One region of the Pseudoalteromonas sp. T1lg24 genome, then DNA from elsewhere that is predicted to be linked to it. Evidence: predicted binding sites of a transcription regulator. Region 1 holds the regulator's gene; the other holds the start of a gene.
The links. Region 1 encodes LexA, which represses DNA repair genes until DNA is damaged. Its sites were predicted from a motif close to TACTGTATNNNNATACAGTA; they were not measured.
Positions count from the first base shown of each region.

Region 1 (4,668 bases):
TCGCAGCCGCATTGTTGATATTGACCATCACTGAATCAGCAAGTTTGCCTACCATTGGTGTTAGCCAGTTAGGCTTTTCATCTGCAGCAATGCTGTCGCGCCAATTTGATTGGTGCTGGGTAAGGTATTGATTAATATTGATTGGCTCGCCAAAATTTACATTACCTTTGCCGTAATTCTTGAGCTTACGTAGAGTTTTGAAGACGCCCAGTACTGACTCATTTTTCTTCTTTTGCCCAGCAAGTTCACCAAGGTAGGTGTTAACTTCCATTACATGCTCGTAACCAATATATACAGGCACGATTGAAATTGGACGATCAATACCGCGCAAAATTGATTGTAATGTCATCGCTAACATACCGGTTTTAGGTGGAAGCAAACGGCCAGTTCGGCTGCGGCCGCCTTCGGTATAAAACTTAACTGCGTAGCCTTTTATAAATAACTGACTTAAATATTCACGGAATACTGCGGAATAAAGCTTGTTGCCTTTGAATGAGCGGCGCAAGAAAAAGGCACCACAGCGTCTAAATATTGGGCCTGCAGGCCAAAAACTTAAGTTTATACCTGCTGCAATATGTGGTGGCACATAACCTTGATGGTAAATAACATAAGTGAGTAATAAGTAATCCATATGGCTGCGGTGGCACGGCATATAGATAATTTCGTGGCCTTTGTCGGTCAGCTCTTGAATTCGTTCCGGGTTATTTACTTCAATACCGTTGTATAGTTTGGTCCACAGCCACGTCAGAATGCGTTCAGAAACCCCGATCATTGATTCGTTATAGTTGGCAGCAATTTCATCAACTAGTTTTATGGCATTTTGTCGCGCTTCTACAATTGAGATGTTTTTACTTTTTGCTTCATCTTCAATCGCGGCTTTGACAGTGCTTGATGCTAAAAGACCTTGATATAACTGATCGCGAGATGGCAGTTTAGGGCCAAGCGCAGCAAGTTTCTGACGTTTAAAGTGGACACGGGCAACACGAATGAGTTTATGCGGTAAGTCATCACTTTGTTGCTTGCTGGTAAGCTGCGATAGTTCTAATGGACGACTAAAACGAATTAAGTTGTCGCGGCCAGACAGTAATACGACAAATACTTTACGCAACCAGCTTGGTGTAAGAGAACTGGATAAAATAGTGCCAAGGCCTGGCTTTTCTTTGCCTGGATTGCGTCCCCATAAAATGGTGACCGGAATAACTTGTAAATCGGTAACGTCAGATTGCTTTAATGCTGCAAATATTTCTTCGCTGATTTCGAGCGCTGGACTGTCTTTTTTTGCTTTACCAAACAGTGGCGAGCGATGGTGAATTGGAATGTACCTTGGAACTTGTTTATCACCAATTTGCTGAGTGACTTGAGGGTCTGGTAAGCCGAGCTTTTTACAGGTGCTGCGCAACGCGGCTGAATCAGAAAAAGAATTTAATAATGTGATGTAAACGGTCGGCTTGTTTTTATCTATTGCTAGGTTGTCTAACGGGTGTTCAGGTACTATTTTCGAACGCACTAAAAGCTTGTTCATACCGTTTGCAAACCACTGAATCATAGAGCCAACCAACTTCATAACACCAACCTAAAAACAAAAGGGGCGCTAGCATACCAGTTAACTCTAAAAGATTAAACAACTGGTCGTGCCAGAGGAAAAATAAAGCAATTTACTGCGATGATTTTTGATTTGCAGCAATTATCGTCTGTAACTAAGCATAGTGCTAATTATCAAATAATTAAAAGTTGCGAAATAAGAATAACTGTATATACTCACAGTTATCTGTACTGTATGGAAAACCAGTGAATGAGACCATTAACAAAACGTCAGGCACAAATCTTAGAACTTGTTAAAGTATTTATTAAAGATACTGGCATGCCGCCAACGCGCGCAGAAATCGCATCGACACTCGGTTTTAAAAGTGCAAACGCTGCAGAAGAGCATTTAAAAGCATTAGCCAAAAAAGGCGTCATTGAAATGGTGCCGGGCGCTAGCCGTGGTATTCGTTTAGTGGAAGAAGATGAACCCGAGCAATTAGGTTTACCGTTAATTGGTCAAGTTGCTGCAGGTTCACCTATTTTGGCTAATGAGCACATTGAAAGTCATTATCAAGTTGATCCTAACCTATTTAACCCATGTGCAGATTTCCTGCTACGTGTACGTGGTGAGAGTATGAAGGATATCGGCATTATGGATGGTGATTTGCTAGCTGTTCATCGCACGCCAGTGGCTAATAATGGCCAAGTGGTTGTAGCCCGTGTTGATGAAGATGTAACGGTAAAGCGTTTTGAAAAAGCAGGCAAACAAGTATTGTTACATGCAGAAAATGACGAATTTGACACAATTAAAGTCGATTTAGAGCATGACCATTTTAATATCGAAGGCCTTGCGGTTGGCGTTATTAGAAATGCCGACTGGATGTAATACACTTTTGTTGACCTTGGCTAGTGAGTAATTTTGCTAGCCTCACCCTGCTTTAAAACACCCTATTTCTTACTATAACCCCTTCTGTTTTTACATCTTCAAAAATCGCTAACTTATAGATTTATAAAAAATTTATCTTAAATTTGACTTGCGTAAAATTTAATCGTTTACTAGACCTTAGTAGTAACCTTGTTTTCTTTTTAAGCAAAGTGCGGCTTTTAGAAAACAAATATAATAAAGAAAATGGAGTGATGCTGTAGTGCGTCGTGCGATTTAATCGCTAAAACTTTCACTGACCATTTCCTAACAACATAATAATAATTAGCTAAGGAGCGAGCATGAGGCTAGTGAAACTATCCTTATGGTTACTATTGAGCTTTCCTTTTTTAGCAGTTGGGACGAGTCAATATAACTTACCTGTTGGGGTGACAGACATCAGCCGTGATGTCTACGAGCTCCATATGACAATTTTTTATATCTGTTGCGTTATTGGATTAGTAGTATTTGCCATTATGTTTTGGGCAATAATCCATCACCGTAAATCAAAAGGAGCAGTGCCTGCTCAATTTCATGAAAGTACCAAAATTGAAATACTTTGGACCGCAATTCCATTTGTAATTTTGATAGGTATGGCGGTGCCTGCAACCAAAACCTTGATTGCCATGGAAGACACCACCAAAGCTGACCTTACGATTAAAGTTACAGGGTCACAATGGAAGTGGCATTATGAATATCTTGACCACAATGTGTCGTTCTATTCTGTTCTTTCGACTCCGCGTGAACAAATCACCAATCAAGACCAAAAAACAGAAACCTACCTGTTAGATGTTGATAAACCGCTTATTATCCCAAAAGGAAAAAAAGTACGCTTTTTAATGACTTCGGACGACGTAATTCACTCTTGGTGGGTACCTGAGTTCGCGGTTAAAAAAGATGCGAACCCAGGCTTTATTAACGAAGCGTGGACTAAGGTCAATGAGACCGGTATTTATCGCGGTCAGTGTGCTGAGTTATGCGGAAAAGACCATGGCTTTATGCCTGTGGTTGTTGAAGTTAAAGAGCCTGCTGAATTTGAACAGTGGTTGGCAAATGCGCAGCTTGAAAAAGCGCAAGCGGCGGCCGCCGAAAAAGCGTCACTTGATCTTACATTATCTCAAGATGAGCTAATGACGCTAGGAGAACAAGTGTATATGGCTAATTGTGCTGCGTGTCACCAACCTACTGGGATGGGATTGCCAGGTGTGTTCCCAGCGCTAAAAGAGAGCCCTATAGCACTTGGCGATGTTAAAGCACATATCGATATTGTGGTTCATGGCAAGCCAGCAACAGCAATGCAAGGCTATAGCAAAATGTTGTCACTAAAAGAATTAGCGGCAGTAGTGACCTATGAGCGAAATGCTTGGGGTAACAACACTGGCGATTCAGTGCAACCAAGTGATATTCAAGAATCTGTGGGAGAAGCACAATAATGACAACACTAGCTGAATCTCATCACCACCATCATGCGCCAACAGGTTTAAAACGTTGGTTATTTACAACTAACCATAAAGATATCGGTACGCTTTATCTGTTATTCGCTCTGTTAATGTTTTTAACGGGTGGCGCAATGGCACTGGTTATTCGTGCCGAATTATTTCAACCAGGCTTACAATTTGTAGAGCCACACTTTTTTAACCAAATGACTACAGTTCATGGCTTAATCATGGTTTTCGGTGCAGTTATGCCTGCGTTTACTGGCTTGGCAAACTGGATGATCCCTATGATGATTGGCGCGCCAGATATGGCACTACCGCGCATGAATAACTGGAGTTTTTGGATTTTACCATTTGCGTTTTTCATTCTGCTTATGTCGTTATTTATGGAAGGCGGCGGCCCAGCTTTTGGTTGGACGTTCTATGCCCCACTATCAACCACATACAGCAATGATAATACGGCACTATTCGTCTTCGCTGTGCATATTATGGGCATTAGCTCAATTATGGGGGCAATCAATGTAATTGTAACCATAGTGAATATGCGTGCACCGGGCATGACGTATATGAAATTACCGCTGTTTGTATGGACGTGGTTAATTACCGCATTTTTATTAATTGCGGTGATGCCGGTACTTGCTGGTGCAGTGACTATGGTGCTAACTGATAAGTACTTTGGCACAGATTTCTTTAACGCGGCAGGTGGTGGTGACCCTGTAATGTTCCAGCATATTTTCTGGTTTTTCGGGCACCCTGAAGTTTACATCATGATTTTACCGGCGTTTG
Region 1 covers NZ_PQCB01000034.1:237,413-242,080, forward strand. The annotation lists gene plsB (glycerol-3-phosphate 1-O-acyltransferase PlsB) at 1-1,564, opposite strand, end outside; gene lexA (transcriptional repressor LexA) at 1,793-2,410, shown strand; gene coxB (cytochrome c oxidase subunit II) at 2,749-3,879, shown strand; gene ctaD (cytochrome c oxidase subunit I) at 3,879-4,668, shown strand, end outside.

Region 2 (4,668 bases), on a different contig from region 1:
TGGTTAGCAGGTGGAACTGGCACCGGCTCGGTCTGTGTCATTGCAATAACTTTAGAGGCGGTGAATATGCTTGGAATAACGAATGCTGCAGCGAGTGCGGCGAGCCATTGGTTACCATAGCGTGGCGCACAGCTATGCTGACCTACAGCGCGATGAATACGTGATGATAAGTCACCACCTGTTGCTGCCATAGCAAGCTCAGGAATATTGTGTCTAAGCACTTCTGCTTCAGCTAATGCTCTGGCATACACTAACTGGTTACCACAGTGGTGGATTGCTAAATCATCACAGCAATACTCGCGTTCTTGCCGAATTTGTTTAGAAATCCACTTAACCGCTGGGTGGAAGAATAATACTAACTCAACAAATGTTTGTATTAGGTTGACTAAATAATCATAGCGTTTGATATGTGCAAGCTCGTGTGCCATTAGCATTTCTAGTTGGGCGATTGATAACCCGCTTGCCAAATTTGCTGGCAGCAACACCACGGGCTTTATCCAGCCAATTGCCATAGGCACGTGCGCTGTTAACGATATAACCAAACGAGCACGTTTAGTTACAAAAAGGCGCTCTTTAAGCTGGTTGAAAATTAACTCTAGCTTATCTGATGGCTGCACAATATTAGTTGTTGTAAGCCTGTGTACTTGCAGCATTTGTAAAGTAAGACGCATGCTTAACACTATAATGCCAGTCATCCACAGCACGGCAACTAGCGGCGTATAATCAGCTAACTGAATCTGATGCGCAGTGTTAGACATACCAGAAGGCACTATTGGTGATGCAATAACGTCGTTTGTTGTAAATGTGCTTACATTAATTATTTCGTCAGGTTGCGACAGAACATAAAAAGTAACGGTTGGCGCAATAACACAAAGCAGTAAACAGAATAATGAGAAAATATATCGGAATTGGCTGTGCTTATTGCTGGTAAGTTTATTTACACAGAAAAGTAGGCCCGCAATAACTAAGCCTTGCCATAAAAAATGTAATAGAGTGAGAGAGATAAAATAGAGAGTATTACTTTCTAATAATGAGGGCAGTATATCCATAACGTGTGCTTACTTATTATTTTTTTCGAGAGAATCTAACAGAGTACGAATTTCATTAATTTCTTTAGTACTGGCTTTTTCGTCGCCAAGTGCGCGCATCACCAAATCAAAACGTGACCCACCAAAAGCTTTGTTAACAATGTCTGACAGTAAAGATGATTGGGTGTGTTCCACAGAATATGCCGCGCTGTAGACATGCGCACGAGTTGACTCATCACGTGTAACAAGGCCTTTTTCGTGCATGATTTGTAGCATTTTAAGCACAGTGGTGTAGCCTATTTTTTGGCTTTCACTGATATGTTCATGCAAAGTGCGAACAGTGGCAGGCTGAATACGCCACAGCACATTAAGAATGTTGAGTTCTGCACTTGTTGGTACGCGTTTATTCTTATTCATAATTACGTCGCTTTTCGTAGATTGTTATTTACTCTACGAGATAGAGTTTATTTGTCAACCAATTAATCCTTGCATGTTTTGCTTGTAACGTCGGGATAAATTGAGATTGGCGCCGTCTTTTAAGGTAACAATATAGTCGCCGTTATCAGTAGGGCGGATTTCGCGTATGGCTTGTTTTTTTATGATCGCAGAGCGATGAATGCGAATAAAGCCAAATGGTGATAGCTGCTGTTCCATTGAAGATAATGTTTGGCGATGTAAAATCGTTCGCTCATCTTGGTTGAGGTGCAATTCAACGTAGTTTCCAGCGCCGCCAACCCAAGAAATTTCATCAGGTGTTAAAAATTTTATTCTACCAGCGTCTTTTAAAACGATTTGCTGGTCATCTAATTGGTTAGATGAAAATCGTTGTACCAGTGAGCTCATCAACTCAAATTGCTGTTTCTCAGGCGCGAGCATTCTGGCTAGCTTATCTAATGTTTTGCCTAAACGAGAATTGACCATAGGCTCTAAAATAAAATCAAACAAATCACATTCAAATGCCTTAGCTGCATCAACACGATTGCTTGATAATAATATGATTTCAGTTGAGTCTGCCAATGATTGAAGTGTAGGCCAATCATGTTCTTGAATAAGCTCATTTTGTACAAAAAGTACTTTGGCACGGGTTTTTTTACAGGCTGCTATTAATTTGGCAAAACAAGACTCAACATTTGTTAGCTTAAAAAGTGAGTTATCGATTTGTTGTGACAGAATGTCTGAGAATGTTGGGTCGTTGTGACCGACGACTAGATTGTATCTATCCATTTTATCCACCTAATTACGATGCCTTTCGTAATTAATATTACGAAACTTGTCGTAATAGTCAACGAATAAATGTAAGTGGATGTAAATAGATTGATTTAAAAGGGTTTTAAAGAAAAGGGCGAAACATTTCGCCCTTACACATATTAATTTTTTAACTGCTCAAGAGCGTGCTCGCCCCAGCCTGTTAGTTGATTATTTTTAAACACAAGCGGCGTACATTCGTCTTTTGTTGTTTTACCGTCAGAGTGAATAGAGTTTGTTGCGTAGTAAAGCACACGATATTCAGTGTCGCTTTGTTTTACTAGCTCAGAAAAATTTGGTGTACCAAGTTTATTGATTACGTGTTGATACTCTTTTCCAATTTCCATATTGGCAATCGCTTTGCGGTTTTTTTCATGGGTTCTTTCCCAGCTAGATGAATAGTCTGATTTGCCTTCGCCGCCTACCGCAACAACACAGCCTGTTAAAAGTGGCAATGTGAGGGCTGATGCTAAAACTAAGTATTTCATAGAAGATCCTTGAATGATATTTCAAATATTATAATTTTCTAGTTATTAGCAGAATTAGTGCCAAAAAATTAAATCAATATTTATCAATTGGTTATTGTTTTATGCGTTTCTGTTTTTGGTGATATTTACGAAATGTTAGTGACTTTGACTAGTTACCATCGTCGTATATTCGTTTCCTTTCAAGGTATTTAAATCGTCGCTTTCTGCGGATATCTATTGTACCTAAATGAACATTTACAAAACTTCAATATTCTACCTATGCTGTTATCTACATTCATTTTCTTATTAATAAAATGAATGCAGATAACGGCATCTTAAAACTTAACACGCCGCAAAATAAAAACTTGCTGAATCAAATAAGTTTGATACATAATAAACTGTATATATAAACAGTGCTTTGTGATTTTGAAAAAATTTATACATATTGATATGGATTGTTTTTATGCAGCAGTCGAAATGCGAGACAATCCAGAGTTGAGAGATAAGCCAATCGCAATTGGCGGTAAACACCGTCGTGGTGTGTTGGCAACGGCAAACTATATTGCGCGTCAATATGGTGTGCGCTCAGCAATGTCTAACTATAAAGCGTTGCAACTGTGTCCAGAATTACTGATTGTTCCCGGCAGAATGGCAGTATACAAAGAAGTGTCTAATCAAATTAGAGAGATTTTCGCCAAATACACAGATCTAATTGAACCGCTTTCTTTAGATGAAGCCTATTTAGATGTAACCGATTGCACACAGCACTCAGGCAGTGCAACACTTATCGCTAATGCGATTCGTGATGAGATTTTTGAAACAACAGGTTTAACGGCGTCGGCGGGAATCGCACCCATTAAATTTGTGGCGAAAATTGCCAGTGATGAAAACAAACCAAATGGCTATTGTTTGATCCCTCCTCATCGGGTGCAAGGGTTTTTAAAAGCGCTTAACCTTAAAAAAATTCCTGGTGTAGGTAAAGTAACCTTAGAGAAATTGAATGCATCAGGTTTGTTTGTTGGTGAAGATGTATTAAACCTCGGTTTAAATCAAATGCAGGTAAAGTTTGGCACTTGGGGTGCTGAGTTATTTAAAAAGTGTAATGGTGAGGTGATAGGCAAAATAAATACATCACGTATTCGAAAGTCACTTTCAGTTGAGCATACCTACGAATATGATAAAACATCGCTAGAACAATGCTTAGCAGAGCTGCCAAAATTAAAAGATGAGCTTGATATAAGGTTGCAAAGTAAAGGGCTATTAAACAAAGTATCTAAGCTTTCGGTAAAAGTTAAGTTTAACGATTTTGTTTCAACAACCGCGGATTACAGCTGCACGCATTTAGATGATGATATTTTTACGCGTTTAATCGAAAAAGCCTACTTACGAGGCGGAAATAAAGGCGTGAGATTACTCGGTTTAGGTGTTGGCTTGTCTGAAAATAGCTACGAACAAGAGCAGCTTGCAATGTTTGAATCTTGATTTTTATAAATTTGCCCTCATATTTAAGCCATCTTTTCTAAACTTACGCGACAACATTGCGCGTATTTATTCGTTCAGTAAGGTTCAAAAATGACTTCACCAAAGGCCCTGCAAGCGGCATCAATTTCAGATTTACCTCAATATGTTGATAGTTTAATTATTATCTCGCCAGACTTGGCATTACTCCCAAATGATTTTCGCGATAGCGTAATGGCTACCGCGCAATTCGATAAGCGCATAGGCCAAAAAGCATTATTGTTGGTGAATGACAATGCACCTGGAAAACGTTTAGTGATTGCACCAACAGGTCCTTTAGAGCGTGACTATGACGATGTGCGTCGTTATTTCGATGCGGCAAAACAAGGTGTACTAGAAGCAAAACAAGCGGGTGCAACAAACCCTGCAATTTTAGTGCTAGGCCAATTAGATGAGCGTTATCAGCAAGC
Region 2 covers NZ_PQCB01000004.1:223,413-228,080, forward strand. The annotation lists gene C2M30_RS02325 (M56 family metallopeptidase) at 1-1,049, opposite strand, end outside; gene C2M30_RS02330 (BlaI/MecI/CopY family transcriptional regulator) at 1,059-1,445, opposite strand; gene C2M30_RS02335 (LytR/AlgR family response regulator transcription factor) at 1,500-2,252, opposite strand; gene C2M30_RS02340 (DUF3192 domain-containing protein) at 2,396-2,761, opposite strand; gene dinB (DNA polymerase IV) at 3,167-4,222, shown strand; gene C2M30_RS02350 (M17 family metallopeptidase) at 4,313-4,668, shown strand, end outside.
Region 2: a site for LexA is predicted at 3,137-3,156, ahead of dinB (DNA polymerase IV). Genes of this name have one in related genera too.